DNA from 2 places in the Variovorax sp. UC74_104 genome. Region 1 is predicted to be linked to the other one. Evidence: riboswitches for the same ligand, from Rfam matches in the RefSeq annotation. Region 1 holds a riboswitch; the other holds the start of a gene.
What was found. A riboswitch is a leader RNA that binds a small molecule or an ion and turns the genes downstream of it on or off. The one in region 1 is predicted to bind glycine.

Region 1 (14,301 bases):
GGCGGGGCTGAGCCAGAGCTACCTGCTGACCTGGATCGCGATGGCGCTGTGCGGCCTGGGCATCGCGGCCTACCACCCGCCGGCCACGGTGGCTGCGCGCGCGGCTGGCGGCGGCTCGCAGAAAGCGATGAGCGTGTTCTCGGTGGGCGGCACCATCGGCGCCTCGTTCGCGCCGGTGCTGGCGGCCACGGCCGTGGGCGGCGGCAGCCTGTCGCGCAGCTACCTGCTGGGCGCGCCGGCGCTGGCGATGGGCGTGGTGTGGTTCGTCGTGAGCGCGCGGCGCGGTGCGGCCTCGGGCAGCGCGGCCGCGGCGGCACGCAAGGCCGGCGACCACCTGATGAAGCCGCACAACGACTGGCACGCCTTCGGGCTGCTGGTGGCAACCATCGTGGGCTGGTCGATTCCGTACGTCACGGTGATGTCGATGCTGTCGCTGCGCATCACGCGCGACCTGCACGGCTCGGCCTTCCAGGGCGCGGCGGCGCTTACCGCGTTCACGGCGGCGGGCGCGGTCGGCACGCTGCTCGGTGGGTGGCTGGGCGATCGCATCGGGCGCATGGGCACGATCCGCGCGGGCTACCTCTTCGCGCTGCCCTCGCTCGCGGGCATCGTGCTCGCGCCGAGCGCCGGCTGGGCGCTGGCCTGCACCGGGCTCTTCGGCCTGTGCATGTTCCTGCCCTTCGCGGCACAGGTGACGCTCGCGCAGGACTACCTTCCGCGCAACCCGGCCACCGCCAGCGGCATCGCGCTGGGGCTGGCGCTGTCGGTGGGCGGGCTGGTGTCGCCGCTCTTCGGCATGCTGTCGGACGCGCGCGGCCTCGGCGTGACGCTGACGGCGGTGCTCTGCGTGCTGTGCGCCGCGGCGGTGATGGCGCTGCGCCTGCGCAACCGGACGCCGCAGGCCTTGCCGGCCGAAGCCGAGGGGGCTGCCGCCTGAACACGGGTTCCCCGGGGGGCCAGTCGGCTTCACGCATGTTCGCTGCCAGAATCGGGCGAGAACCGACAAGGAGGGGACTGCGCCATGAATCGATTCCGGAGTTGCCTGATGGGAGGCGCCATGGGCGGCGCATTGCTGGCACCGGCCGCCTTCGGCGCCCCGCCCGCGGCGCCGGCCACACAGGCAGCCCCCGCACCGGTGGCGCCCGCGCCGGCAGATCCCGCCGCCGGCATCCGCGAAGTCGAAGCCGCCGTGCGCGCCTGGGCAGCAGCCTGGTCCGCTCGGGACGTGGCGCGCTACCTGGCGGCCTACGCACCCGACTTCGCCCCGCCGCGCGGCCAGGACCGCAAGGCCTGGGAGGCCGACCGCCGCGCGCGCATCGAGGACAAGGCCGTCATCAACGTGGGCATCGAAAGCCTCGTCATCAGTGTCCAGGGGCAATCGGCCAGCGCCACCTTCGAGCAGACCTACAGCGCCGACAAATTCCGCGAGAAAGGCCGCAAGACGCTGGAGCTGCAGCGCGTTGGCAACCGCTGGCTCATACGCAAGGAAAGCGCCGGCTGAAGGGCCGCCACGCAATTGCCCCTGTAAGGCGAACGGTTCATGGAGATGTCACTACTTGCAACGATGCTGCAGCCTTCGTTTCCCCAAAGCTGTGGCTGCCATGTTTCCCACCAAGACCGACAAGGCGCGCAACGAACTCCAGGGCGGACAGCGCACGCTCACCCAGCGCGAACGCGCCCTGCTGCTGATGGCCGACGGCCGGCGCTCCCTGACCGACTTCAGTCCCCTCTTCCCCAACCGCGACGAAGCCGAGCGGACGATCCAGGCGCTGATCGACAAGGGCTACCTGCAGGGCACGAAGGCCGCGGCGGCGGAAGCCGAGCCCCCCGCGCAGCCCGCGCCCTCGCCCATTCCCGCCGCCGAGCCGATCCAGGTCGCCACCTCCGCCGACACCTTCGACGGCAAGCGTTCGCTGGCGACAACGCGCATGTTCCTCTTCGACATCTGCGAGCGCATGTTCGTGCGCCGCGACCCGAAGTTCGCGCTGCAGATGCGCGACGCCCTGCGCGAGGCGCGCGACCGCGAGGCCATGCTGACCATCGCCGCGCTGATGCTCACCGAGATCGAGAAGACCGCCGGCGTGGAGCGCGCCGAGTCGCTGCGAGAGCGCATCGACCGGCTGCTGCCGCCGGCCGAAGTGATTCACTGAGGACCTCGATGGGGGCGGCCGTCGCCCCAGCCTGTGACACCATCGCCGGGTGAATTCCCCGCCTCCCGTCTCCACCTCGTTGTCCGCACGCCTTCGCGGCTGGGCCAGGCGCCTCAAGCGCGATGGCGTCACGCTCTGGTTCGCCTGCCGGCACGCCGCCACGCCGTGGTACGCCAAGGCGCTCGGCATGTTCGTGGTGGCCTATGCGCTCAGCCCGATCGACCTGATTCCCGACTTCGTTCCAGTGCTCGGCTACGTCGACGACGTGCTGCTGCTGCCGGGGCTGATCTGGCTCACGATCCGGCTGATTCCGGCGCCGGTGCTCGCCGAATGCCGCGAGCGGGCCGATGCCTGGATGCAAAGCTCGGGCTCCAGGCCGACCAGCCGCTGGGGCGCCGCACTGGTCGTGGCCGTGTGGATCGCCGCGGTCGCGGGGGCGTGGTACCTGTGGGCACGTTGAGGGCGGCAGGACAAATCCGCCGGCCGGGCTGCCCGATCAACTACACTCGCCCGGGTCAGGAGAGAGCCCCGCAAGCCGGGGCCGCCGAAGGCGCAGGGGGCTATTTCCCCCGAACGCTCAGGCAAAAGGACTGACGAGGCGCCGGTGAAAACCGGCGTTTCCTTGCTGGAGAGAGGCCGCCGCCACCAACCGAGGCAGCGGCCCACCGAAGGAGCAAACCCCGATCGTGGGGCGAATCTCTCAGGTAAAGCGGACAGCAGGGGTGGCCCATGGCTTGCGTCATGGATTTCGACTGCCCCTTTGGAGTGCCCCGTGGCCGCTTCCTCCGCATCCGCTACCGAACTTCTCAAGACGCCGCTGTACGACCTCCACCTGGAGTTGGGCGCCCGCATGGTGCCCTTCGCCGGCTATTCGATGCCGGTCCAGTACCCCGCCGGCCTGATGGCCGAACACAAGCACACGCGCGACGCAGCCGGCCTGTTCGACATCTCACACATGGGCCAGCTGCGCCTGGTCGGCCCCGACGCCGCTGCCGCCTTCGAGACCCTGATGCCCGTCGACGTGATCGACCTGCCCGCCGGCAAGCAGCGCTACGGCCTGCTGCTGAACGACGAGGGCGGCATCCTCGACGACCTGATGTTCTTCAACGAGGGCAACGGCTCGATCTTCGTGATCGTCAACGGCGCCTGCAAGGTGGCCGACATCGCCCACATCCAGCAGAAGATCGGCTCGCGCTGCGAGGTGCGCCCCCTGCCCGACCACGCGCTGCTCGCGCTGCAGGGCCCGCAGGCCGCGGCCACGCTGGCGCGGCTGTCGCCCGGCATCGAGCGCTTCGTGTTCATGACCGGCGGCTCGGTGCAGATCGGCGGCATCCCGGCCTTCGTCACCCGCAGCGGCTACACCGGCGAAGACGGCTTCGAGATCTCGGTGGCCGCATCCGACGCCGAACGCCTCGCCCGCCTGCTGCTGGCCCAGCCCGAGGTCAAGCCCATCGGCCTGGGCGCGCGCAATTCGCTGCGGCTCGAAGCGGGCCTTTGCCTCTACGGCAACGACATCGACACCACCACCACGCCCGTCGAGGCCTCGCTCAACTGGGCGATGCAGAAGGTGCGCCGTACCGGTGGCGCGCGCGAAGGCGGCTTTCCGGGCGCCGCGAAGATCCTCGCGCAGCTCGCCGCAGCCACCGCAGGCGCGGCCGGCCACACCGACCACGACACGCTGAAGCGCAAGCGCGTGGGCCTCGTGGCGCTGGAGCGCATTCCGGTGCGCGACGGCACGGTGCTGCAGTCCTTCGAAGGCCAGGACATCGGCCTCGTCACCAGCGGCCTGCTCGGCCCCACGGCCGACCGCTGCATCGCCATGGGCTACGTGGCCACCGCCTTCGCCGAGCCCGGCACGCGCGTGCAGGCCATCGTGCGCGGCAAGCCGGTGCCGATGGAAGTGTCGACCATGCCCTTCGTGCCCACCCGCTACTACCGCGGCTGACCGGCTAGGCTCTGCACCCCCGATCCATTTTTTCCACGAGGAGTTTTTCCACCATGAGCATCAAGTACACCAAGGACCACGAATGGGTGTCGGCCGAAGGCGACGCGGCCACCGTCGGCATCACCGTGCACGCGCAGGACGCGCTGGGCGACGTGGTGTTCGTCGACCTGCCCGAAGTCGGCAAGACCTTCGCCCAGGGCGAAGTCGCCGGTGTCGTCGAATCGGTGAAGGCCGCCGCCGACGTGTTCATGCCCGTCTCGGGCGAGATCACCGAAGTGAACGAAGCGCTGCGCGCCGACCCGTCGCTGGCCAACAGCGACCCGCTGGCCGCCGGCTGGTTCTTCAAGGTCAAGCTGAGCGATCCGGCGCAGCTCGACGCGCTGCTGGACGCGGCCAGCTACGACAAGTTCGCCGCCGAATCCTGATGCGCTGCTGAAAGCCGGCGACCGGGTACGGGTGACGCGAGGATTTCTCGTCATCCGGATCCGGCTCCCGCTCCCGTATTCCTCTCTTGCCCCATCCCATCGCCATGTCAAGCCACGCCCTCCCCCCCCTGCAAGAACTCGAGAACGCCGAAGAATTCATTGCCCGCCACATCGGCATCGATGCGGCGGACGAGGCGCGCATGCTGCCGGCGATCGGGTCGGAAACGCGCGCGGAGCTCATCGACGGCATCGTGCCCGCGGCCATCCGCCGCTCGAAGCCCATGCGCCTGCCCGCGCCGGTGACCGAAGCCGACGCGCTGGCCGAGCTGAAGGCGATGGCGTCGAAGAACAAGGTGTTCCGCAACTTCATCGGCCAGGGCTATTACGGCAACCACACGCCGGGCGTGATCCTGCGCAACATCCTCGAAGAATCCCGCCTGGTACACCGCCTACACGCCCTACCAGGCCGAGATCTCGCAGGGCCGCATGGAAGCCCTGCTCAATTTCCAGACGATGGTGTGCGACCTCACGGGCATGGCCATCGCCAATGCATCGATGCTCGACGAAGCCACGGCCGCCGCCGAGGCCATGACGCTCGCCAAGCGCAGCGTGAAGAGCAAGAGCAACGTGTTCCTGGTGTCGGGCGACTGCCACCCGCAGACCATCGAAGTGATCAAGACGCGCGCCGCGCCGCTGGGCATCGAGGTCAAGGTGAGCACCGTGTCGGAAACACTGCCGCACCTGATGGTGAGCGGCGCCTTCTTCGGCGTGCTCGCGCAATACCCCGCCACCACCGGCCACGTGCACGACCTGCGCCCGCTCGCGGGCCATGCGCACCAGTGCGACGCGGCCTTCATCGTCGCGGCCGACCTGCTGGCGTTGACGCTGCTCGCGCCTCCGGGCGAATGGGGCGCCGACATCGTCTGCGGCACCACGCAGCGCTTCGGCATGCCGCTTTGCAACGGCGGCCCGCACGCCGCCTACCTGGCCTGCCGCGACGAGTTCAAGCGCTCGCTGCCGGGCCGCCTTGTGGGCGTGAGCGTCGACACGCACGGCCAGCCGGCCTACCGCCTCGCGCTGCAGACGCGCGAGCAGCACATCCGCCGCGAGAAAGCCACTTCCAACATCTGTACCGCGCAGGTGCTGCCGGCCGTGGTGGCCAGCATGTACGCCGTGTACCACGGGCCCGACGGCCTCACCCGCATCGCGCAGCGCGTGGCCGCGCTCACCGCCGTGCTGGCCAAGGGCCTCGCGCAGATGGGCCGCGAGCCGGTGAACGCCACCGCCTTCGACTCGCTGACCATCCGCACCGGCGAAGACACGCAGGCGATCATCGAGCGCGCACTGGCCGCCGGCGTCAACCTGCGCCAGCGCCTGCAGCAGCACCTGGGCATCTCGCTGGACGAGACCAGCACGCGCGCCGACGTCGAAACGCTGTGGGCCCTGTTCGCGCCCGCCGGCACGCAGGCGCCGCGCTTCGACGACCTCTCGGGCAGCACCGTGCCGCTGATCCCCGAAGACCTGCGCCGCACCAGCGCATTCCTCACGCACCCGGTGTTCAACACCCACAAGAGCGAGACGGCGATGCTGCGCTACATCCGCAGCCTGTCGGACAAGGATCTGGCGCTCGACCGCAGCATGATCCCGCTGGGCAGCTGCACCATGAAGCTCAACGCGACCAGCGAGATGATCCCCATCACCTGGCCCGAGTTCGCCAACATCCACCCCTTCGCGCCGGCCGACCAGCTGCAGGGCTACGCCCAGCTCGACGCCCAGCTGCGCGCCTGGCTGTGCGAGGCGACCGGCTACGCGGGCATCAGCCTGCAGCCCAATGCGGGCTCGCAGGGCGAGTACGCGGGCCTGCTGGCCATCAAGTCCTTCCATGAGGCCAAGGGCCAGGGCCATCGCAACATCTGCTTGATCCCCTCTTCCGCGCACGGCACCAACCCGGCCAGCGCGCAGATGGTGGGCCTGCAGGTGGTGGTGACGGCCTGCGACGCGCAGGGCAACGTCGACATCGACGACCTCAAGCGCGCCTGCGAGAAGCACAGCGCCAACTTGGCCGCGGTGATGATCACCTACCCCAGCACCCACGGCGTGTTCGAGACCCGCGTGAAGGAGCTGTGCGAGCTGGTGCATGCGCACGGCGGTCGCGTGTACGTGGACGGCGCCAACATGAACGCGCTGGTCGGCGTGGCCGCGCCGGGCGAGTTCGGCGGCGACGTGAGCCACCTGAACCTGCACAAGACCTTCTGCATCCCGCACGGCGGCGGCGGGCCGGGCGTCGGCCCCGTCTGCGTGGTCGAAGACCTCGTGCCCTACCTGCCGGGCCATGCCACGGCCGGCGTACCTTCCAACGGCGTGGGCGCGGTGTCGGCCGCGCCGCTGGGCAATGCGGCGGTGCTGCCGATCAGCTGGATGTACTGCCGCATGATGGGCGCCAAGGGCCTGCAGGCCGCGACGGAGACGGCCATCCTGAGCGCCAACTACATCAGCGCGCGCCTGAAGGACCACTACCCCACGCTGTACGCCAGCCCCAACGGACACGTCGCGCACGAGTGCATCCTGGACCTGCGCCCTCTGAAGGACACCAGCGGCGTCACCGCCGAGGACGTGGCCAAGCGCCTGATCGACTACGGCTTCCACGCGCCCACGCTGAGCTTCCCCGTGCCCGGCACGCTGATGGTGGAACCCACCGAGAGCGAGCCGCTGGCCGAGCTCGACCGATTCATCGACGCGATGATCGCCATCCGCGGCGAGATCCGCCGCATCGAGGAAGGCGTCTGGCCGAAGGAAGACAACCCGCTCAAGCACGCGCCGCACACGGCCGCGAGCCTGCTGGGCAGCGAGTGGAGCCACCCGTACTCGCGCGAACTCGGCGCCTTCCCGCTGGCCGCGCTCAAGAACGCCAAGTACTGGCCGCCCGTTGGCCGCGTCGACAACGTCTACGGCGACCGCAACCTGTTCTGCAGCTGCGTGCCGGTGAGCGAGTACAGCGAGGAAGCCGAAGAGGCCTGAACGGGAAGGAGGCCGCGAAGGCGCGACCTTCTACGGTGAGGGTTCGCGGCGGTAGGCCGCCCACTTCACCGTCAGGATGTCAGCGGCGATCTTCGCGGCGTTGACGCCCGCATAGGCTTCGGACGGGTCGAACTGGAAGGCCTCCCGGTACCGGTTGATCTGCGCGTAGTCCGGGTCGATGGTCATCGGGCCCATCAGCTCGGCGGGGTCGGTGCCCGCCGGAAGCGCGAGGAATTTCTCCGAGTCGGTGGCACTCTGGTAGAGGTCGACGCTCATCAGATTCATACGGTTGTCCTCCGGAGCTTGGTTTCGGCAACCAAGCCTCCGCGACAACCGCGGGGCATGCAATCGGTGTGCGCCTACACGGCGCGCCGGAAGAACGCCCGCAGCCTCAGGGCCAGTGTCGGGGCTGCTGTCAGTCAGGGCTGCTTCTTCTTCACCACGTCCCCCGTGGCGATCTGCTCGCGGAAGGCGCGCATGCTGGCCTTCACCTTGCGCTCGTTCTCCAGCCCCATGCGCACCATGATCTTCTGCCCCGCGGACATTGCTTCCAGTTGCGGATCGGCGTACTCGTAGCGCACCCACGGTCGCTGGGACGGGACGTCGCCCTTCACCTCGACCAGCCGCACCTGCACCGGACCGGCGGGCTCGGGCGCCTGCAGCAGGTGGTCGATCACGGCGACGAGCCTGTCGTTGAAGTAGCGCCCCGGGTAGCCCAGTTCTTCATACGCATGCTGGAAGAGCGGATAGAGCCGGGCATAGGCCTTGGCCGCCTTCGCCGGATCGACGGACCCGGCAAACAGCACCATGGCGTTGTAGCGCGCCGCGTTGTTGGCGGCAATGACCTGCTTGTCGCCCTGCCCCGAGGTGATGAAGCGCTGCTTGGTCTGCTGCACCGGCCATGCGCTCGCTGGCGCCTGCTCGCGCGCGAGGTTGTCGACCGTTGCCACGAAGCGGCGCACGATGCCGTCGAACTGCAGGAAGTCGGCCACGTTCTTGCTGCCGAACAGGTCGACCAGGGCCTTCATCACGCGCGTGTCGGCGTCGGTGGCGTTCGCGAGCCCCGCGTCGGGCACCGCGATCCCGTCCATCGGGTTTCGCGGTTCCAGGGATTGGGGTGCGGGCGCGGGTGCCGGCGGGGGTGGCGCTCCGTCGTTCGGCGCCGCGGCCACCGGCGTGGCTTCGGGGGCCTGCTGCTGCTGGTACCAGCGCCAGCCGAAGAACGCGGCCGCGAGCAGCACGAGCACGGCGACGACGATGCTTCCTATGGGCGTTTCGCGGCGAGGCCTGAACTCGGGGGTGTCGTGGGTGTCGCTGTCTTGCATGAGGGCGTTTCCTTGTGCGGTGATGTCGTCAGGAAGGCGAGCAGCTGGCTATGGTGCACCAGATCAGGTCGCAGCCGGACCACGTCGTCGTAACGCCCTGTGACGCAGCGGTCACGCGGAAGTTCAGTCAGCTCATTCCGGCGCGCTCAGCGACTGCAGCCACGCCAGCGTGGCCTGCAGCTCCGCCGGGCGGATCTCGTGCGCGCCCGGAAAGTCCGTGCCCGACAGCGCCAGCGGCAGCGTGCGCGCCAGCTCACGCGTGGCCTGTGCGGCGCTCGGCGGAATCACGTTGTCGGCGCTGCCATGGCTCACCCACAGCGCCTTGCCCTCGAAAGCCTCGGGCGGCGCGATGTGCGGCACCACCTGCGGCAGCAGCCGGCTGTGCCACACCAATGCGGCACGCACGCTTTCAGGCTTGGTCAGCAGCAGCGACAACGCCATGATGCCGCCCTGGCTGAAGCCGCCGACCACGATGCGCTGCGCCGGCACGCCGAGCTGCTGCGAGGCCGAGGCGATCATCTCGCCCACGAGGAAGCGGCTTTCGCGCTCCTGCTCTTCGTCGATGCGGCGCTCGCCGCCGGGCAGCACGTCGAACTCGAACCACGCGTACGAGTCGGGCGACAGCACGTACGGCGCGCGCAGGCTCAGCACGTGGAACTGAGGAGGCAGCATGCGCGCCAGGCCGAACAGGTCCTGCTCGTTGCTGCCCACGCCGTGCATCAGCACCAGCAGCCACGGCTCGCGGACATCGGGTTGTGCGCCTTGCGCGAGGAACTTCAAGGGCAAATGCAGTTGCTGGGTCATTGGCCTTCTTCTTTCTTTCGTTCGTTCTTTTCTTTTTTGTTCAGCGAAACCCTCGCGCCAGTTCGCGCGTGAGTTCGGCTGCAGGAATCTCGCGGCAGCCGGTCGCGTTCTGCCCCGACCACAGCGGGGAGAAATCGCCGCTGCCCTGTGCCTCGGCCTTGGCGCGCAGCGGCGCGATGGCGGAGGTGGCCAGCGGAAACTCCGGCGCCGCCGCGCCGATGGGACCGAGATCGCGCATCACGCGGTTCACGATGCCGCGCGCCGGCCGGCCGGTGAAGAGGTTGGTGAGCGCCGTGTGCCTCGCGGCCTTGCCCTTGAGCGCCGCGCGATGGATCGCGCTGGTGGTCGCCTCGGGCGTCAGCATGTAGGCCGTGCCGATCTGCACGCCCGCCGCGCCCATCGCCATGGCCGCGGCCACGCCGTTCGCATCCGCGATGCCGCCGGCCGCGATCACCGGCACCTTGACCGCATGCACGAGCTGCGGCAGCAGCGCGAAGGTGCCCAGCTGCCGCGTCAGGTCGTGCGACAGGAAGTGGCCGCGATGCCCGCCGGCCTCCAGCCCTTGCGCGATGACGGCGTCCACGCCGCGCGCCTCGAGCCACTGCGCCTCTTCCACCGTGGTGGCCGAGGCCAGCACCTTCGCGCCCCAGCCGTGCACCCGCGCCATCAGCGCCTCGGGCGGCAACCCGAAATGAAAGCTGACCACCGGCGGCTTGAACTCCGCCAGCAGGTCGGCCACCTCGGCACTGAACGGGTTGCGGCCCGGGCCGGCGGGAATGCCCGCCGCATCGATGCCGTACTCGGCGTAGTACGGCGCCAGCGCGGCGCGCCAGGTCGCCTCGCGCTCAGGGCTGGGCTCGGGCGGCGTATGGCAGAAGAAGTTGACGTTGTAGGGCTTGCCGGTGCCCGCGCGGATGGCGGCGATTTCGCTGCGCAGGGCATCGGTGCTCAGCATCGCTGCCGGAAGCGAACCGAGCCCGCCTGCGTTGCTGACCGCGATGGCCATCGCGCTGCCCTGGATGCCGGCCATCGGGGCCTGGATGAGGGGGATTTCCGTGCCGAGGAGTTGTTGCAGCGTGGTCATTCGGAGGCGCTCCTTTTGTCGAATGCCGGTGATTCTCCGGCCAAGCCGGAGGTCGCCGCGGCAACAGGGTCATCGCCCCGCGTCACCGATCGCCCGGAGAGCCTCGCGTGGGGGACCGTTCAGACCGTGCAGCGATCCGGACACGGCGCGGCGCCGGCAGCTGCCGTCGATATCGAGCCGCTACACCGTCAGCATCTCGGCGGCCATCAATCGCAGGTTCTGCACAGCCGCCCCCGCGGCGCCTTTGCCCAGGTTGTCCAGAACCGCGCCCAGCACGATCTGACCTGTGCGTTCATTCCACGCAACGGCCAGACTCAGATCGTTCGAGCCGTTGTGGACCTGCGGGTCCAGCTCTGTCATCGGAATGGCAGACGACATCGGCAGCACGTGAACGTGCGCCGCATCGCGGTATCGCTGCGCAAGGCATTCGTGGATGCGCGTACCCGAGACATCGGATGGAAGCATTCGCGCGTGCAATCCGATGGTGAGCACGATGCCCTGCCGGTAGCTGCCATAGGCCGGCACGAAGATGGGGCGCTCCGTCAGGCCGGCGTAGGTCTCTATTTCCGGCACATGCTTGTGCTCGAGTGCAAGGCCGTAAACCTTCAAGGAATGCGCTCCAGTCCCGGCCTCGTGCGCTTCCGCCCCCGCCCTGCCCTGACCGGAATAGCCCGAGACGGCATGAATGACAAGCGGATAGTCAGCAGGCAGGAGGCCGGCATCCCTCAACGGCCGCAGCAGGGCAACCGCAGCAGTGGGATAGCAGCCCGGATTCGTGACCCGTGCTGCCGAGGCAATGCGTTTGCCTTGCCGTGCATCGAGTTCGGGCAGGCCGTAGACCCAGCCCGGGCTGGTGCGGTGAGCCGAACTGGCGTCGATCACGCGCACCGAGGGGTTCTCGATCATCGCCACCGCGTCGCGCGCCGCTGCATCGGGCAGGCAAAGGATGGCGATGTCGCACTCGTTGAGAGCGGCCCGTCGGGCGGCCGCGTCCTTGCGCAGGTTTGCCGGCAATGTGCGGATGCGAAATTCCCCACCCCGGAGCCGGTTCTGCAGGTCAAGGCCGGTGGTGCCCTGATCGCCGTCGATGAAGATGCTGAGGTTCATGGAGCGCGATCGTAGGCATCCGGCCTCGATGGCTCCAGCTAAATATATGGAACCCAGGATTAAGAAAAGTTAAATTTGCGCCATGCGAGAACTGAGCCTCGATCATCTGCGCACCCTTGTCGCCATTGCCGACCTTGGCTCCCTGGCCAACGCCGCGCGCGCCCTTCACCTGGCGGCCCCCACGGTCACCGTCCAGATCGCTGAACTGGAGTCGCGCCTGGGCGGCCAGTTGCTCGTTCGTGGACGGGGGCCCGCGCAGGCAACCGCCCTGGGAGAACGGTTCATTGCGCGTGCCCGCAGGCTGCTCGCCGACGCGGACGAAGCAGTGGAGGACGTCAAACGCCAACTCGCGGGCCAAACGGGCCGCGTGCGGGTGGGTGCCTCGACAGGTGCCATTGCGCACCTGCTGCCGCCCGCGCTTGGACGCCTCGCCCGCAACCATCCCGGCATCGACGTGAACGTGCAGGTGCTGACCTCCAATGAAAGCATGACCCGGCTCGCCGCAGGCAGCCTGGACCTGGCGGTCGTGGCGCTGCCGCAGGCGCCCGTGCGGGGCGTCCATGTCACGCCCCTGCGGCGCGAGGCGGTGGTTGCCTTCCTGCCGGCGGAGTGGAAGGCACCGAGGCGGCTGACTCCACAGTGGCTGGCCCAGCAGCCGTTGATCATGAACGACTCCTCCACGCGTCTCTACAGGCTTACCGCGGAGTGGTTCTCCGCGGCCGGCGTCCATTGCCGGCCACGCATCGAGCTCAACTACAACGACGCGATCAGGACACTGGTCGCCGCGGGCTATGGAGCGGCGCTGCTGCCGGAGGAATCGCACGAGAGCGCGCGCGACCCTCGCATCACCGTGCGTCCGCTCAGCCCGGCTCTTTGGCGGCAACTCGGCCTCGCGGTCAGCGACCGGGGGGCCAGCGGACCGACGCGTTTCGTCATGAACGCCTTGCTGCCTGAAAAGAGCTCCGCTGGCGGCTGAGTCGGATGCCCGATGTGCCGGCCCGCCGCGGCACAACCCGCCCCGGGCCGCCCGTTCATGGATTTCCGGCAAAGGCTGCCCGGGTTTTTCGGGACGAGCTGGATGCCCTCTCGCCTTCGTCCTTACTCTTCGCTCGTCCACTCCACGCGCACACCCAGGCTGCGCAGGTTCTCAACGAAGCGCGGATGCGCGCGGCGGATCGGCGCCGCGTTGCGGATCTCCGAGCGGCCCTCGATGCTCGCCGCCACCATGAAGAGCGCTATCGCCACGCGGATGATGTAGGGGCTCTCGACCACCGCGGGCGTCAACGGATTGCCGCCGAAGGTGATGAGCCGGTGCGGGTCGGACGAGAACACGTGCGCGCCGAACTTCGAGAGCTCGCCCGTCCAGCCCAGCGCGCCGTCGTACACCTTGTTCCAGAACATCGCGTTGCCCTCGGCGCGCACGCCCAGCGCAATGAAGATCGGCAGCAGGTCCACCGGAAAGTAGGGCCACGGCGCCGCCTCCACCTTGGTGAGCACATTGCTCGTGAAAGGCGTCTGCACCTTCAGCGGACCGCTGCGCACGGCGCGCGACCAGCCGTCCTCGTGCACGATCTGCACGCCGAACTTCGCGAAGGTGCGGTCCAGCAGCGGAAAGTTTTCCGGCGCGCTGTTGCGCACGACCACGTCGCCGCCCGTGATGGCGCCCAGCGCCAGGAAGGTGGTGATCTCGTGGAAGTCCTCGTCGAAACGGAACTCGCCGCCCTTGAGCGTGCCGCCGCCGTGCACCGTGAGCCGCGAGGTGCCGATGCCCTCGATGCGCACGCCGATCATGGCCATGAAGCGGCAGAACTCCTGCACGTGCGGCTCCGAGGCCGCATTGGTCAGCGTCGAGGTGCCGTCGGTGGCCGCAGCGCACAGCACGAAGTTCTCGGTGGTCGTGACCGAGGCGTAGTCCAGCCAGTGGTCGGTGGGCGTGAGCCTGCTCTTGCTGCGAACCAGCAGCGAGCCCTCGGTGCGCTCCACCTCGCCGCCGAAGCGCTGGAACACCTCCACGTGCGGATCGATCTCGCGCACGCCCAGCGTGCAGCCCTTGACGTTGTCCTCCAGCCGCGCCACGCCGAAGCGCGCCAACAGCGGCGGCACCAGCATGATCGACGAGCGCATCTCCTCCGGCAGCCGGTGGCGCGAAGCGTCGAAGGCCGTCTCGCGGTGGTGCAGCTCGAGCGTGCCCGTCTCGTGGTCCATGCGCACGTCGCTGCCCAGGGTGCGGAAGATGTCGAGGATCTTGCGCACGTCGGTGATGTCGGGCACGCCATGCAGGCGCAGCGGCTCCCAGGTGAGCAAGGTGGCGCAGAGCACCGGCAGCACGGCGTTCTTGTTGGCGGAGGGGGTGACGCGGCCACGCAGCGGCGTACCGCCGTGCACGATGAGGTTGGACATGGAGGAAGGCGAGAGGAAACGGGGGCGCGGGAGCGGTGGAGAA
Region 2 (14,301 bases), 3.0 Mb from region 1:
AAGGACACGCAACTAAGCACATTCATGTTTTACGGCAACATCTTTGTCGGCAAATTGCTTGAAATTAAACATTTAGGAAATGCTACTTTCAGCGATGTAGGCACAACATACAAGGCGTGCCGCTCTGCTAAATTACGCGAACTACTACCCAAACTCGATCCAACAATCAATCTGGAATTCAACCCCTATTTTCTCGATTTGGCTTTAAATTCAGGATTCAGAATACTTGAGGCTCCGATATCCTTTCACAAGAGAATTGGCGTGAGCAAAGGCGGCAACATCGATAACTTAGTCGCCTTAAAGTTGGGGATAAAGATGATTAAGGGTATCGTCTGGGATTGGCGCTGACCAGTAACTCCCAGGCGAGTGCGCTGTCACTTAGGACAATCTGACAAGACTACGAAGGCGAGCCTCATATTTCTGCAGCATATCTTTGATATCAAATCTATGCTCCGCGAGAGTGCGAGCCGCAATTCGGAATTGACTCAGCTTGTCTCTGTCTGCAGCAAGCTCTTCGATTCTTTGAGCAAATTCGCTATACATACCTGGCGTGCACAGATAGCCTTGCCTCCCCTCCTCTAGCATTTCCGGCAATGCTCCGACTTTAGATGCAATCACGGCAGCCCCACTGGCCAGGGCCTCCATAATGATATTTGGCCGGCCGTCCAACCTAGATGGGAGACACAGAATATCGCACGCCTGCAGGTACGGCTTCACCTCAGGCACGGTGCCTTTCAAGAGAAAACGCCCAGCAGGAAAATCAGCCGCTGCAATAGCCTGCTTGAGTTCAGGCTCGAGATGGCCTGCGCCTGTCATTACAAAAACTACGTCAAACTCTCTAGAAACGCGTTTCGCAATTTCCACAAAGCCCAGAGGATCTTTCTCTTCTGACCAGCGGCCGAAAAATCCAACTACGACTGAGCCTGCGGGGATTCCATCGAAACCCAGCGCATATTGATCTCGGGGCGCCGGAATGTTTTGCTCAAGATCAACGCCGCTTTCCACCAACAAAATGCGCTCGGGCAACTCTCCGGCGGCGAGGAGCCATCTCTGAACCTCTGTATTTTCGATAAAAGTGAGGTCAATGCAGTCAGCATATCTTCGATTATTGACCGTATGGCCAACTGCGTTAAATAGCAAATCCGCTACAGCGAGATGCGGGTGCCTACGCTTTAGAGCCGGCAAACAGTCATAAACAAAAGAACTGCCGACCACCCACAAAAGATCAACGCGTCGTGACGCTAGAAGATAGTCAAGAAAGTCGCGCCAATACTCGCCTTCAAGAAACCTGGGTAAATGAAAGATGTCGGACGTTGAGGATTCAAACCATGAAGTAGTGTCGCCATGAGTCTGTCCAACAGGTACTGTCGTCACAATCGAAACATTCCAGCCATTTTTCACAAGTTGGGCCACGATGGAACTCAAAAGCCGCTCGGCGCCGCCCAAAACCAAGAACGGGACTGCAAGCAGCAATGTAGGACCGCCCGACGACTGGGTGCGATAGCTCTGCTGAGATGCGAAAGACTGCGGCGATCGTATGGGCGGTGAAGAGTTTTTAATTCTCGCAGCTAAGAGCGCTTGCTCGGTAAGGACGTCCTCATTAAACCGGCGTACCAAAATCTTTTGGACATCATTTTCCAGAACGGCTCGACTATTACTTAAGGTGCCACCGTGACTTCTGTAATAGAAAAGCGGCTCTTTAATACAAATGAAACGCGCGCCGAGTGCCGCGAGTCGCACCCAAAACAGCCAGTCTTCGTGAACGTGGCCGGTTGTCGGGTCAGAATCACGGTATCCCCCAGCTCGTTGCCAATATTCCCTGCTATAGACGGCGCAGGTGAGTGCGTTGTTGCCGTCGAGCAGCATGTCCAAGGTTGGGCGTTCGTGAGGCGTCCAAACCTCTGATTTGTTACCAAAAAATTGAAGCCCTGGCGAGACTACGTCGTAGCCCGAGTGCTCGAGCATAAAGACGGCTTTCTCGATGTACGTTGGAGCGATGCGGTCGTCTGCATCTAGACAGCAGATGTACCTCCCCCTTGCGTGGCTGATCCCAAAATTTCGATTAGCTCCCGCCCTGTATGGCTGATCCTGGAACAGTAGTCGCACCTTTGAGGAAGCTTTCTTGACCGCTTCCACTAACTGTTGCCGGGACTCGGCAGAACTTGAGCCCCCTTCAACGACGATGATTTCGATGGACGTAAAAGTCTGTGCCTCGACGGACCGTATGGCATCACCGGCAAGATGACCATAGTTGAAGCAAGGGATCACGATCGTTACAAGAGGTCGATCCTCAGGCCAAGCCAAGCCACTGGGCGGCGCCACTGCGCCGGCGACTACGCCCGCCACCGGATGCAGACGAACCGCTGATGCGGCGTGCTTGGAGATGTCGAGATTCTTGACAAGCTCAACTGCCCCATTTGACAAGGTGCGGCGACGCCTGAACTCCCGTACATGGCTAAGGATAGTGCCTCGCAAGGTCCACCACACCAGCTTTGCTAGTTGCTTGACACGTCTCGCTGCCTTTGGATTCCGGCCAGCCCAACGGCGCAGCGGCCCCGTCACGCGCCACGCGGTTGAACGCTGAATGGCTTCGAGCTGTTGCGCAATCGCCAACGCGCGGGTTTCCATCGCTGCGGTCTTGGCTTCCTCCGTCGACAACTTTCTGCGCAGCGCTCCCACTTCACTCACGAGAGTTGCATTTCGCCGAATTTCGAAATTCACAGCCTCAGTAGCCTGAGCAGCATTGAGGCGTGCATCCGAAAGAATGATCTCCATCTCGGCTTTCAGCCGCAGAGCCTCACGAGTTGCCGCCCCAAAACTTACAGGCTGCCAATGACCTGCCTGGATTCTTCTAAGGTCGAACGACCAGAGCTGAGCGACGCGCGCGAACAGCGGTACAGATAGGTCTTTGGCGTCGAGACGCGCGAGTGCACGCACGGATTCTTCCGTCGCCTGCCCTGCGTGCAATACGTGAAGATGAGTCGAGGCCCTTAGTTGATCCAACTCCGCGGTTGTGAAGTCAGCCGACATAACCCGACCAAAGATTTCGCTGACCCTTGCTGCCTGCTGCTTAGTCTTGGTGACAATGCCAACGTAAGTCGAGGCGTAGTCTTTGATTGGAACCTCCGCTCCAGCCAAGTGGCAGCCGAGTTGAGCCTCAACGATATAGCGAATCGATCCCTCGGTCGGGTAGTAGATGTGCTCAAACGAACTCTGCATCCATGCAACGTTGTTACCTCCAGGCGACATCACAGGAACTTCGAAGAGCAAGAATCCATCGTCTTTCAGCATCTCGACTGAAGCTTGGACCCCGCCCCGAAAATCAAGCAGGTGCTCAAACACCGCGATGGACGTGATTGCATCAAACTCAGACCGGTGCTTTTGAACTAGTTGCGGCTCGAGCAAATCGTTGCCCAGAAGCTGGATACCTTTCTCCTGCGCCTGCCGGGCAGCTTTAGCATTGACTTCGATGCCAAACTTCTCAAATTCGGTATTGAACTTGTTGAGCAAGTAGCCATCTGCGCAACCGATGTCCAGAATCTTGCCCCTCGAGCACAACAGTTTCACCAGTGCAGCAGCCCAGCCCAACCCATGCTCGGCCATGAAGCTGTAGTCCTCGTACCCGCTGTTTCCACCGTCAACGTAGTAGTTGTCGTCGTAATACTCTTCTGTGCTCTCGGGCAGTTGTGCAACGACTCCCAGCCCGCAGAAGGCGCATTGCTGAATCTCCATGCCATCGCCTCGAATGGCGAAATGTTTGAACTCTTTACCGGAACAGGCGTTGCAGATCATGTTTATGTTTGTCCATAGGACAACGTAAGGAAGCTGCCCCACCGCAGCTAAGGTCGAGTGCCAAAAATAGTATTTCAAATCGCGCGAATTTCATCGCGCGCGTCCTGCAGGATCGCTGTTAGAACGGCATCCATATCAGAACCATCCGGATCTAGGCCCATCGATTTCAACTTAGAAGGGTCGCCCACAAAAGCACGCACATTGCTGTTGCCGCGCCGAGCATCGTCCCTCTGCAATCTGACAGGCACGCCTGAGATCTCAATCAACCTGCCCGTCAAGTCGAGCAAGCGTCGGCCGCTGCCAGTGCATACATTCACCACCTCTAGGTGTGATGTGCCTTTAAGCGCCAATTCAACGAGCAATTCAGCTGCAATGCGCACGTCCATAAAGTCCCGCACCACGTCAAGATCTCCGGTGGTGAGTACGTCACCGCGAACATCCATTTGTGCGATCTGATGTGCAAAGTTCCCAAGTGCCAGCGACTTGGGCATACCAGGCCCGATTGGATTGAAAAGCCGCGCAACAACTAGCGACAGCCCACGCTCAGCGGCGATGAAAGCATGGTTCGTCTGCGCTAATTTGCTCACGCCGTATGGCGTATTTGGGGCGGCAGGCGAAGTCTTCGCGAACAGGGAGCAGCTCGGTAGGAACAGGGCCATACTCAGCAGCACTGCCTGCAAGAAGTACGCGCGGCTGATTAGCCATGGTCAACGCCACATCCATCAGATTTGCGGCAAAAACAACGTTGGCGTCGTAAAGCGCCCGATTCGACGACGCTGTGGAAACGCCAGCTAAATGCATGACGATCTGCGGATTAACAGACAACAGCAGGTCACGAACCTCGATCACATCGCTCGGATCGGACAGCACGCGCATCGACTCCCCTACGAGACTCGATCTCGCGATTCTGCTAACTCCTATCGCATCAAATCCGCGAGAGTTCAGGACGCTTGTTACTGCCCGTCCAACAAACCCACTGGCTCCGGTAACAAGAACACGCATTGCTCAGTCTGGAAGGAAAAGCGCGCGACGCTCTTCAAAAAGCTTCTGCGCCGTCGAATAATCGTCAGGACGACCAATATCGAGCCAGAAACTTTCGGGCTGCAAATGACATCGCACCTTCTTGCCGGCAGCATTCAACTTGAGCAGCAGATCCGGCATGTCGAGATGCACTCCTTCGCTCACGTATGGTTTCACGGCGTCACGATTTAGCATGTACAGGCCCATGCTCACCAGATGCTTGCTCATCGGTTTTTCAAGGTAGCCCTGGAGATTCATCTCGCCGTCAACCTGGATAAGCCCGAAATCGATTTTGACTTCCCGCTCGTAAACGCAGATGGTCGCGTCCGATCGACGATCAGCGTGGGTGCGGATCAATTGCTTAATATCGAACGTCGTCAGCAGATCACCATTAGTGACTATGAAGTTTTCGCCGACCTTGTCAATCAGCGCTCCGAGCGGGCCAGCCGTGCCTAGCGGGCTATCTTCCAAGCTGTAGTCAATCTTCAGCCCGAACCGAGAACCGTCGCCACAAAATGCCCGGATTAAGTGATGCAAGTGGTTGACGGCGAGAATGACCTCATCGACACCTGCGCCGCGAAGCTGTCTTAGTAAAAGCTCCAATACCGGCATATCTCCCAGCGGCATGAGAGGCTTAGGAAACGAGGCGGTGAACGGCTGAAGGCGCGTGCCCTTGCCGCCGGCCATGACGACTGCTTTCATGATGTGTGCTCCCTTAGACGGTGTAGACCGTGGGACGGTAGAGGTGAATATTGCGACGGATGAATTCGATGCTCTGGCGCAATCCTTCGTCCAGATCAACCTGCGGCGACCATCCCATCAATTTGGCGGCCAGCGAGTTATCGGACACGAGCTTGAGAACCTCGCTCTTGTCAGGACGCATGCGAGCAGAGTCGGTAACGATCTCTTTCTCCACGCCCATCAGCTTCAGGATGCGCTCAGCAAAATGCCCGATGGTGAAGGTCGAGCCCGTACCGAGGTTGATCGTGCGCCCTTCGACTCCAGGTGTCACCGAGGCAGCGACGAAACCGGCGACAGTGTCCGTCACGAAAGTCATGTCGCGTTCGGGTGTCAGCGAGCCAAGCTTGATCACATCCTGCGTCAATGCCTGAGAAATGATGGTCGGAATGAACGCTCGTGCAGACTGCCGCGGACCGAACGTGTTAAACGGACGCAATGTCACTACGCCGGTATCGAACGAGCGGTAGTAGCTCTCGGCAATCTTGTCTGCGCCGATCTTGGAGGCCGAGTAGGGCGACTGGCCCTGCAGTGGATGTTCTTCGTCGATCGGCACGCGGATCGCAGTGCCGTACACCTCGGAGGTGCTCGTATGGACCACGCGGCGCACCGAGAGCCGGCGCGCAGCCTCCACGACGTTCAGCGTACCTTCGACGTTGGTGCGCACGTAGCTGCGCGGCGCAACATAGGAGTACGGAATCGCGATAAGGGCCGCCAGATGGCAGACGACATCGATGCCCTGCATTGCATGCATGACGAAATCACCATCGTCGATATTGCCCGCTACAACGCGAAACTCACCTTTCACGTCGTCCGAAACAAATTCAAGATTGCCCCAACTTGAGGCAGATCCATAGCGAACCATCGCAGTCACTTCGGCTCCCGCTCGGACCAGCGCCTCCACGAGGTGGCTCCCGATGAATCCGCCAGCGCCGGTTACAAGGTACTTTTGCCCCGTGAGGTCTTGAGTGGATGAGTGCATGAGTCGTGTTTTTTTAAAAGATACTTAGAAATCGGGTTCAGAATGAACGGTCTTCGACGAGCAACCGGTTGAGATATTTGCCGTAGGCATTCTTTTGCAGGGGCGCGGCCAAGCGCGCAAGCTGCTCCTTATCAATGAAGCCGTGACGCCACGCAATCTCTTCGGGGCAAGCTATCTTCAGCCCCTGACGATGCTCTAGCGTGGCAATGAACTGCCCTGCCTCTAGCAAGCTCTCGTGCGTGCCCGTGTCCAGCCACGCATAGCCCCGCTGCATGATCTGCACGTTCAGTTGATCGCGATCCAGATACGCTTGATTCACGGCAGTGATCTCCAGTTCGCCTCGCGCGCTCGGCTTCACAGATTTGGCGATATCCACTACCTGGTTGTCATAGAAGTAGAGACCGGTGACCGCATAGCTGCTCTTGGGCTTCAGCGGCTTTTCTTCGATGCTGCTCGCCTTACCCTTGTCATCGAACGCCACGACGCCGTAGCGCTCTGGGTCCTGCACGTGATAGGCGAACACTGTGGCACCGGAAGCCTTCGCATCGGCATCGGCCAGCAGGTGCACGAAGTCGTGGCCATAGAAAATGTTGTCCCCCAGCACCAGCGCGCTCTCCGAATTTCCTACGAATTTGTCCCCGATGATGAACGCCTGCGCGAGCCCGTCCGGACTGGCCTGTACCTCGTACTGCAGGTTGATGCCCCACTGGCTGCCGTCCCCCAGCAGCTGCTGGAAGCGCGGCGTGTCCTGCGGGGTACTGATGATCAGGATGTCGCGCATGCCACCCAGCATGAGCGTGCTGAGCGGGTAGTAGATCATCGGCTTGTCGTACACCGGCAGCAGCTGTTTGCTGATCGCCAGGGTCGCGGGATGCAGGCGCGTGCCCGAACCGCCGGCCAGGATGATGCCCTTGCGTTGCGTCGTCTTGGTCATGCTTTCTCTTCTCGTGGGATTCTTCAAAGGATTTCGCGCAGCATGCGCGCGACGCCTTCCTGCCAAGGCGGCAGGCGCAGTCCAAACGTGGTCTGAAGCTTGCTGGTGTCGAGGCGCGAGTTGTGCGGCCGCTTCGCCGGCGTCGGGAATGCGCTGGTCGGCACGGCCTCGACGGCATCGGGGCCGGCCTTGAGTTCGACGCCTGCCTGCTGCGCCATTTCGAGCACGAAGCGCGCGTAGCCGTACCACGTCGTCTCGCCGCCGGCGATCGCGTGATAGAGGCCGACCTTGGATGGATCCTGCAGCGTCGCGCGGATGGCGTGCGCCGTCACGTCGGCCAGCAGTTCCGCGCCGGTGGGTGCACCGAACTGGTCGTCGATGACGGTCAGCTTGTCGCGCTCCTTGGCCAGCCGCAGCATGGTCTTGGCGAAGTTGCCGCCGCGCGCGGCATACACCCAACTGGTGCGAAAGATCAGGTGCCTGGCGCAGTGCCGGGCCACCAGTTGCTCGCCTTCGAGCTTGGTGCTGCCGTAGACGCTGAGCGGGCCGGTCGCGTCGTCTTCCTTCCACGGCGTGGTGCCGCTGCCGTCGAAGACGTAGTCGGTCGAGTAATGCACCATCAGCGCGCCGATCTTCTGGGCCGCTTCGGCCACGACGCCGGGCGAGGTGGCGTTGAGCTTGCGCGCGAACTCGGGTTCGCTCTCGGCCTTGTCGACGGCGGTATGCGCCGCGGCATTGACGATCACGTCGGGACGCACCTTGAGCACCGTGTCGGCGAGCTCTTCGGGCCGGCTGAAGTCGGCGTGGAAATCGGTGCTGTCGAAGTCGAGCGCGACCAGTTCACCGAGCGGCGCCAGGCTGCGCTGCAGTTCCCAGCCGACCTGTCCGCCCTTGCCCAGCAGCAGCAGCTTCATGCCGCGGCCTTCGCGTCGTACTGCTTCTCGACCCACTCGCGGTACGCGCCGCTTTGCACGTTGCGTACCCATTCGCTGTTCGCGAGGTACCACTCGACCGTCTTGCGGATGCCGGTGTCGAAGGTTTCGGCGGGCTTCCAGCCGAGTTCGCGCTCGAGCTTGCGCGCGTCGATGGCGTAGCGGCGGTCGTGGCCGGGACGGTCGGTGACGTAGGTGATCTGTTCCTTGTACGGCTTGCCGTCGGCGCGGGGGCGCAGTTCGTCGAGCAGGGCGCACACGGTGTTGACGATCTCGATGTTGGGCTTCTCGTTCCAGCCGCCCACGTTGTAGGTCTCGCCGAGCTTGCCGGCTTCGAGCACACGGCGGATGGCGCTGCAGTGGTCCTTCACGTAGAGCCAGTCGCGCACCTGCATGCCGTCGCCGTACACGGGCAGGTTCTTGCCGGCCAGCGCGTTGACGATCATCAGGGGGATCAGCTTCTCGGGGAAGTGGAACGGGCCGTAGTTGTTGGAGCAGTTGGTGGTCAGCACCGGCAGGCCGTAGGTGTGGTGCCAGGCGCGCACGAGGTGGTCGCTGGCGGCCTTGCTGGCCGAATACGGGCTGTTGGGCTCGTACTTGTTCTCCTCGGTGAAGGCCGGGTCGGTCTTGGAGAGCGAGCCGTAGACCTCGTCGGTCGACACGTGCAGGAAGCGGAAGGCCGACTTCTGGTCGGCCGGCAGCACGCTCCAGAAGCCGCGCACCGATTCGAGCAGCCGGAAGGTGCCGAGCACGTTGGTCTGCACGAAGTCTTCGGGGCCGTGGATCGAGCGGTCCACATGCGACTCGGCGGCGAAGTTCACCACGGCACGGGGCCTGTGCTCGGCGAGCAGGCGGTCGATCAGGGCGCTGTCGCCGATGTCGCCCTGCACGAAGATGTGCTTCGGGTTGCCCTTGAGCGACGCGAGGGTCTCGAGGTTGCCGGCGTAGGTCAGCTTGTCGAGGTTCACGACGGGCTCGTCGCTGTTCGCGATCCAGTCGAGTACGAAATTGGCGCCAATGAAGCCAGCGCCGCCGGTAACCAAGATCATGGGGTCCCCTGAGTGTTGGAAGTCATCGCCTTGTGGCCATGAACCTTAACCCGCGATTATCCCATTGGGCCGAAGAGCAAAAACACAAGACGTTACCGCCAGCCTGTCGGTGCGTTTACAATGATTCTCGATACTGCAGGAGAGTGGGCCACCCTAGGTGGCCCTACCGAAGGCGCAAACTCCCATAAACGCTCAGGTAGGCCACCGAAGTCTTGGTACTTCGGCAAGGGGTCAGTACTGCATCAAATCAGAACGCCGTCTGGAGAGTCGCCACCATGCGTGGCGCACCGAAGGAGCAAATTCGTTGCAAGGGCGCAACGGATGAATCTCTCAGGTACCGAGGACAGGGGGAGCGGCAACTTGGACAGCGGTTGTCCGGTTGCTTACTATTAATCAAATAGTTCACACCCACCCGCCGTTCAAGCGCAGCACCTCAAAGGTACTTGAAATGCGCGTGATCGTTCTCGGCGCCGGCCTGCTCGGCGTGACCTCGGCTTACTACCTCCAGCAACTCGGCCACGAAGTGACCGTGATCGACCGGCAGGCCACCCCGGCCGCCGAAACCAGCTTCGCCAACGGCGGGCAGATCTCCGTCAGCCATGCAGAACCCTGGGCCAACCCCAGCGCGCCGCTGAAGGTGCTGCAATGGCTGGGCAAGGAAGACGCCCCCGCTGCTCTTCCGCATGCGCGCCGACATGCGCCAGTGGCTCTGGGGCCTGCAGTTCCTGCGCGAATGCACGCCGGCGCGCACCCGCCACAACATCGAGCAGATCGTTCGTCTGGGCACATACAGCCGCTCGATGTTGCAACAGTTGCGCCGCGACACCGGTCTCAGCTACGACCAGCGCACCCAGGGCATCCTCCACTTCTACACGACGCAGAAGGAGTTCGACGGCGCCCTCGAGCCCGCCGAGCAGATGCGCGCCCTGGGCTGCGAGCGCCAGGTCATCTCGGCCGACGAGGCCGTGAAGATCGAGCCCGCGCTCGCCCATATCCGCCCGAAGCTGGCCGGCGCCACCTACACGGCCGAGGACGAGTCCGGCGACGCCAACCGCTTCGCCCGCGAACTCGTCGGGCTGGCCGCCGCCGCAGGCGTCAAGTTCCTGATGAGCCACACCGTCACCGCGCTGCGCGAAGCCGGCGGCAGCATCGACCACGTCGAGGCCACCGACAGCGAAGGCCGCTTCCAGCGCATCCGCGGCGACGCCTTCGTGCTGGCGATGGGCTCGCTGAGCCCGCTGTACGCAGCGCCGCTGGGCATCCGGCTGCCGATCTACCCTGCGAAGGGCTATTCGGTGACGCTGCCTGTCAAGGACGCCTCGAAGGCGCACCAAGTCTCGCTGACCGACGATGAATTCAAGCTCGTCTTCTCGCGCTACACCTCGGCCTCGGGCGACCGCCTGCGCATCGCCGGCACGGCCGAGCTCAACGGCTACGACCGCGACCTGAACCGCGTGCGCTGCGAAGCCATCGTGCGCCGCGTCGAGGAGCTCTTCCCTGGCGCCGGCGACACCACCCAGGCCCAGTTCTGGACCGGCTTGCGCCCGGCCACGCCGAGCAACGTCCCGCTGATCGGCAAGACCAAGCTGCCGAACCTGTTCCTCAACTCGGGCCACGGCACCCTGGGCTGGACGCACGCCTGCGGCTCGGGCAAGTCGATCGCGCGGATCGTGAGCGGGCTGGAGCCGGAGGTCGATTTCGCGTTCACGGGGATGCCGGCGCCCAAGCCGCGCGTTCCGCAGCCCGCGCTGGGCTGACGAGCCGGCAATTCCTGGATCACGCCTTGAACGTGATCCAGGGCCGGAGCCGCACCGCGCAATGGATCAGCCCGGCGCGCTCCTGCGCGTCGATCACCTCGCCGATGGGCTTGTAGGCCTGCGGCGCCTCCTCGATCCGGCGCTCCTCGCGCAAGGTCACGCATTGCCAGCTGGCCTGGTGGTCGGCGGGCGCGGGCCGCATCGCGCGCACCTGCTGCCGACGCATCCGCCGGCCGGCGCCATGGCTGCATGACCAGAGCCAGTCTTCATGTCCGAGTCCGGAGGCCAGATACGAGTAGTCGCCCATCGAGCCGGGGATCAGCGCCAGGTCGCCCGCATTCGCCGGCGTCGCTCCCTTGCGGTGGATGTTCATACCGTGTTCCCGCAGCACGACGTTGTGCGGCACGTCCACCACCAGCTTCGACGACGTAGCGCCGAGCAGTTCGGCGAAATCCTTCCGCACCAGTTCGGCCAGGACAACCCGGTTTGCCCATGCATAGCGCGCCGCAACTCCCATGGCCTCCAGGTATTCGTCGGCCAGAGGGCCCGCCAGGCCATAGAGGCCGCTTTTCGGATGACGCAGCCCCTTGGGCCATTCGTCGCGGGCGCGGTCCATCCAGCGGCCGCCCACATGGAACCCGATGTCGCGCGAGCCGCTGTGGATCATCACGACCACGTCCCCTGCTTTCAGGCCGGCGCGATAGGCTTCATGGCGGTCCATCACATGGTCCACCACCTGCAGCTCCACGAAATGGTTGCCGCTTCCCGGCGTGCCCAGGCAGGGGTCGCGGAACACCTCGTGGCGGACGCCGGTGTAGGCCTCTGGAGCATGCCGCGCGCTGCCGCCGAATGTCGCCAGGCCGATGCAGGCGTCGAGCTCGGCCTGCAACCGGTCGCGGTCGCAGGAAGACCACAGCCCGCCGTTGCGCACCACCTCCAGGAAGGCCGACGGGCCTACGTCGAACAGCGCCCTGAACGCCGTCGTGTGCACCGGCACGTCGCGGCCGTTGTCGAGCAGGCTGCGCGTGAGCCGGTCGACCAGCCTCGTCTTGTGCGGAGCCACCTGGTCGAGCGTGAGCCCGGTGGTCAGCAGCCGCATGCCGCAGTTGATGTCGGTGCCCACCGCCGCGGGAATGACGAAATCGGGATCGGTCGCGACGACGCTGCCGACGGGCGCGACGGAGCCCGGGTGGAAGTCGGGCGTCGCGCAGGCCTTGCACACGCCCTTCTCGCCGTCGGGCGAGCGCACGCTGGCGAATGCCAGCAATTGGTTCACCGCCTTCTCTTCCAGAGGAAGGCTGGGCGGCAGGAGCACCGTGGCCTGCGAGGCCTCGTGGTGCAGGTGGTAGATGCCGTCGCGGTAGTCGACGGCGATGCCGGCGCGCGAAAAGGCACGCTGGAGTCTCGAGAAACGAAGGTCGCTCATGGCTGCTGTTCCATTGGGGAAACCGTGTCGGCTTCCTGCCTCGTCGCACTTTGCGTGGAGAGGCGAAAGAGATCGCCCGCGCTCGCTGACGATGCGCGGTTGGCTCTTTCTTGCAGCAGCAGAGATTCAAGAAAGCGGGCGGATTCTAGTGACGCATGCTTTCACCGGAAACCCGCCCGTCGCTTTTTTACGTCAGCCCCGAGTCAATCGGGCGCCCTGAAAACCGTCAACACCCCGGTATACCCATACAGATGGTGCCGCGCGATCTCGCCCGCGGCGAAGAAACCTACCAGCGGCACGTCGCCCAGCGCGTGGCGCACGATCTGCAGCTCCGCGCCCGGCGCGCCGAAGTGCGGGCCGCCGCGGCCGGAGCAGCTCACGTACACGGCCCCCGCGATGCGTCGCGCCGGATGCGGCGCGGCTTCGGCCTCGCCTGCCGCCACGGCACGGGCTGTGGCCAGCGTCTGCTCCTCGGGTTCGAGTTCTTCGCGGATTTCCGCGCAGATGCGCATCAGGTCGGCGCGCGCGGCCTGGGCGTTGCGGCGGCAGAAGGTCAGGCGCATGCCGGCTTCCGCGGTGTCGGCGATGGCGATGCCGCGCCGCGTGGGGTCGAGCCCGATGATGTGGCGCACGAGCACGTCGGCGCCCAGGTCGCCGGTGCGGCGGATGCCGTCGCTGCCGGCATCGGCCAGGCCGACGAGGGTGTTGCGCACCGCGTCGATGGCCTCCTGCGGGCGTTCGAGCGACACCTGCAGGTCGGCCAGCAGTACGTCGAGGGCGGGTTCGCCGTCGAGCTTGAGCAGCAGGTTGCCGTCGGCCTCGGTGATCTCGCGTTCGCGCACCGCGCCCGAGCGAAGCGGCTGGCAGCCCTGGGTGACGCGCGACACCAGCCGCACGCCCTCGCCGAAGACCACGCCCGAAAGCCCGCCCGAGAACACGCCGCCCGCCGCGCCGTGCCCGCGGATGTTGCCGTTCCCACCGACGGCGAACTGCAGCGCGCCGCCGCGTCCCGACGAGAGCCCGCCGAACAGGTAGCCCGTGTCGGTGCGCCCCGCCATCTCGCCGATCAGCTCGGCCAGGTCGGGCGTGGCGGGGTCGGCGTGCACCAGCGCCGTATGCGCCTCGAAGCCGCTCATCTCCGAATTGCCCAGCGGCGCGACGCCGGAAAACACACGGTATTGGTCGCTCGGCAGCGCGCAGAGCATCAGGGTCATGCCGGGTTCGTCGAAATACTCGGCGTTGTTGGCCGACACGCCGATGCCGACGGTGCCCGACCAGTCGGTCACCTCGGGCAGTTCGGCGCTCAGGTGGTCGAGGATGTCCTGCGCGTCGTTCGCGTAGTGGTCGGTGATGTAGAGCAGCCCCAGCGTGGGCGCGGAGGCGTAGTCGGGCAGCGCCATCTGCGCCCGCAGCTGGGCGAGCACGAGGCCCGCCGCCATTCGCCATTGCGGATGGGTGGCATGGCCGGAGGGAAACAACTTCATGATGCGTGCCAACCCGTTCTTCAGGAAATGGATGTGTGTATGACGTCAGCGTCGCGCGGAGGTTCGCTTGCGCGCGGCGGTCGACGCCTTCTTCTTCGCGGCCGGTGCCGCAGCCTTCTTCGCGGCAGGGGCGGGCTTGCGGGCCGCCGCCGGCTTGCTGCCGATGACCGAGCCGACCGCGTCGGCC

Region 2: it holds a riboswitch for glycine, as region 1 does, so the genes downstream of both, ACHMXA_RS07530 (D-amino acid dehydrogenase) here and gcvT (glycine cleavage system aminomethyltransferase GcvT) in region 1, are expected to answer to the same signal.

The regions. Positions count from the first base shown of each region.
Region 1 is NZ_CP171978.1:4,628,623-4,642,923, forward strand. It holds gene ACHMXA_RS21755 (MFS transporter) at 1-937, shown strand, start outside; gene ACHMXA_RS21760 (DUF4440 domain-containing protein) at 1,022-1,501, shown strand; gene ACHMXA_RS21765 (hypothetical protein) at 1,602-2,150, shown strand; gene ACHMXA_RS21770 (YkvA family protein) at 2,200-2,610, shown strand; glycine riboswitch at 2,657-2,753, shown strand; glycine riboswitch at 2,766-2,877, shown strand; gene gcvT (glycine cleavage system aminomethyltransferase GcvT) at 2,923-4,095, shown strand; gene gcvH (glycine cleavage system protein GcvH) at 4,149-4,520, shown strand; partial or broken gene gcvP (aminomethyl-transferring glycine dehydrogenase) at 4,625-7,538, shown strand; gene ACHMXA_RS21790 (hypothetical protein) at 7,569-7,823, opposite strand; gene ACHMXA_RS21795 (DUF3014 domain-containing protein) at 7,958-8,863, opposite strand; gene ACHMXA_RS21800 (alpha/beta hydrolase) at 8,996-9,667, opposite strand; gene ACHMXA_RS21805 (nitronate monooxygenase family protein) at 9,708-10,751, opposite strand; gene argC (N-acetyl-gamma-glutamyl-phosphate reductase) at 10,932-11,858, opposite strand; gene ACHMXA_RS21815 (LysR family transcriptional regulator) at 11,941-12,834, shown strand; gene ACHMXA_RS21820 (UDP-N-acetylglucosamine 1-carboxyvinyltransferase) at 12,957-14,258, opposite strand.
Region 2 is NZ_CP171978.1:1,604,246-1,618,546, reverse strand. It holds gene ACHMXA_RS07570 (glycosyltransferase family 2 protein) at 1-348, shown strand, start outside; gene ACHMXA_RS07565 (glycosyltransferase) at 379-3,792, opposite strand; partial or broken gene ACHMXA_RS07560 (NAD-dependent epimerase/dehydratase family protein) at 3,867-4,794, opposite strand; gene ACHMXA_RS07555 (NDP-sugar synthase) at 4,798-5,514, opposite strand; gene ACHMXA_RS07550 (GDP-mannose 4,6-dehydratase) at 5,528-6,532, opposite strand; gene rfbA (glucose-1-phosphate thymidylyltransferase RfbA) at 6,570-7,466, opposite strand; gene rfbD (dTDP-4-dehydrorhamnose reductase) at 7,490-8,380, opposite strand; gene rfbB (dTDP-glucose 4,6-dehydratase) at 8,377-9,447, opposite strand; glycine riboswitch at 9,574-9,664, shown strand; glycine riboswitch at 9,697-9,804, shown strand; partial or broken gene ACHMXA_RS07530 (D-amino acid dehydrogenase) at 9,896-11,204, shown strand; gene ACHMXA_RS07525 (RtcB family protein) at 11,224-12,630, opposite strand; gene ACHMXA_RS07520 (FIST C-terminal domain-containing protein) at 12,834-14,114, opposite strand; gene ACHMXA_RS07515 (PhaM family polyhydroxyalkanoate granule multifunctional regulatory protein) at 14,160-14,301, opposite strand, start outside.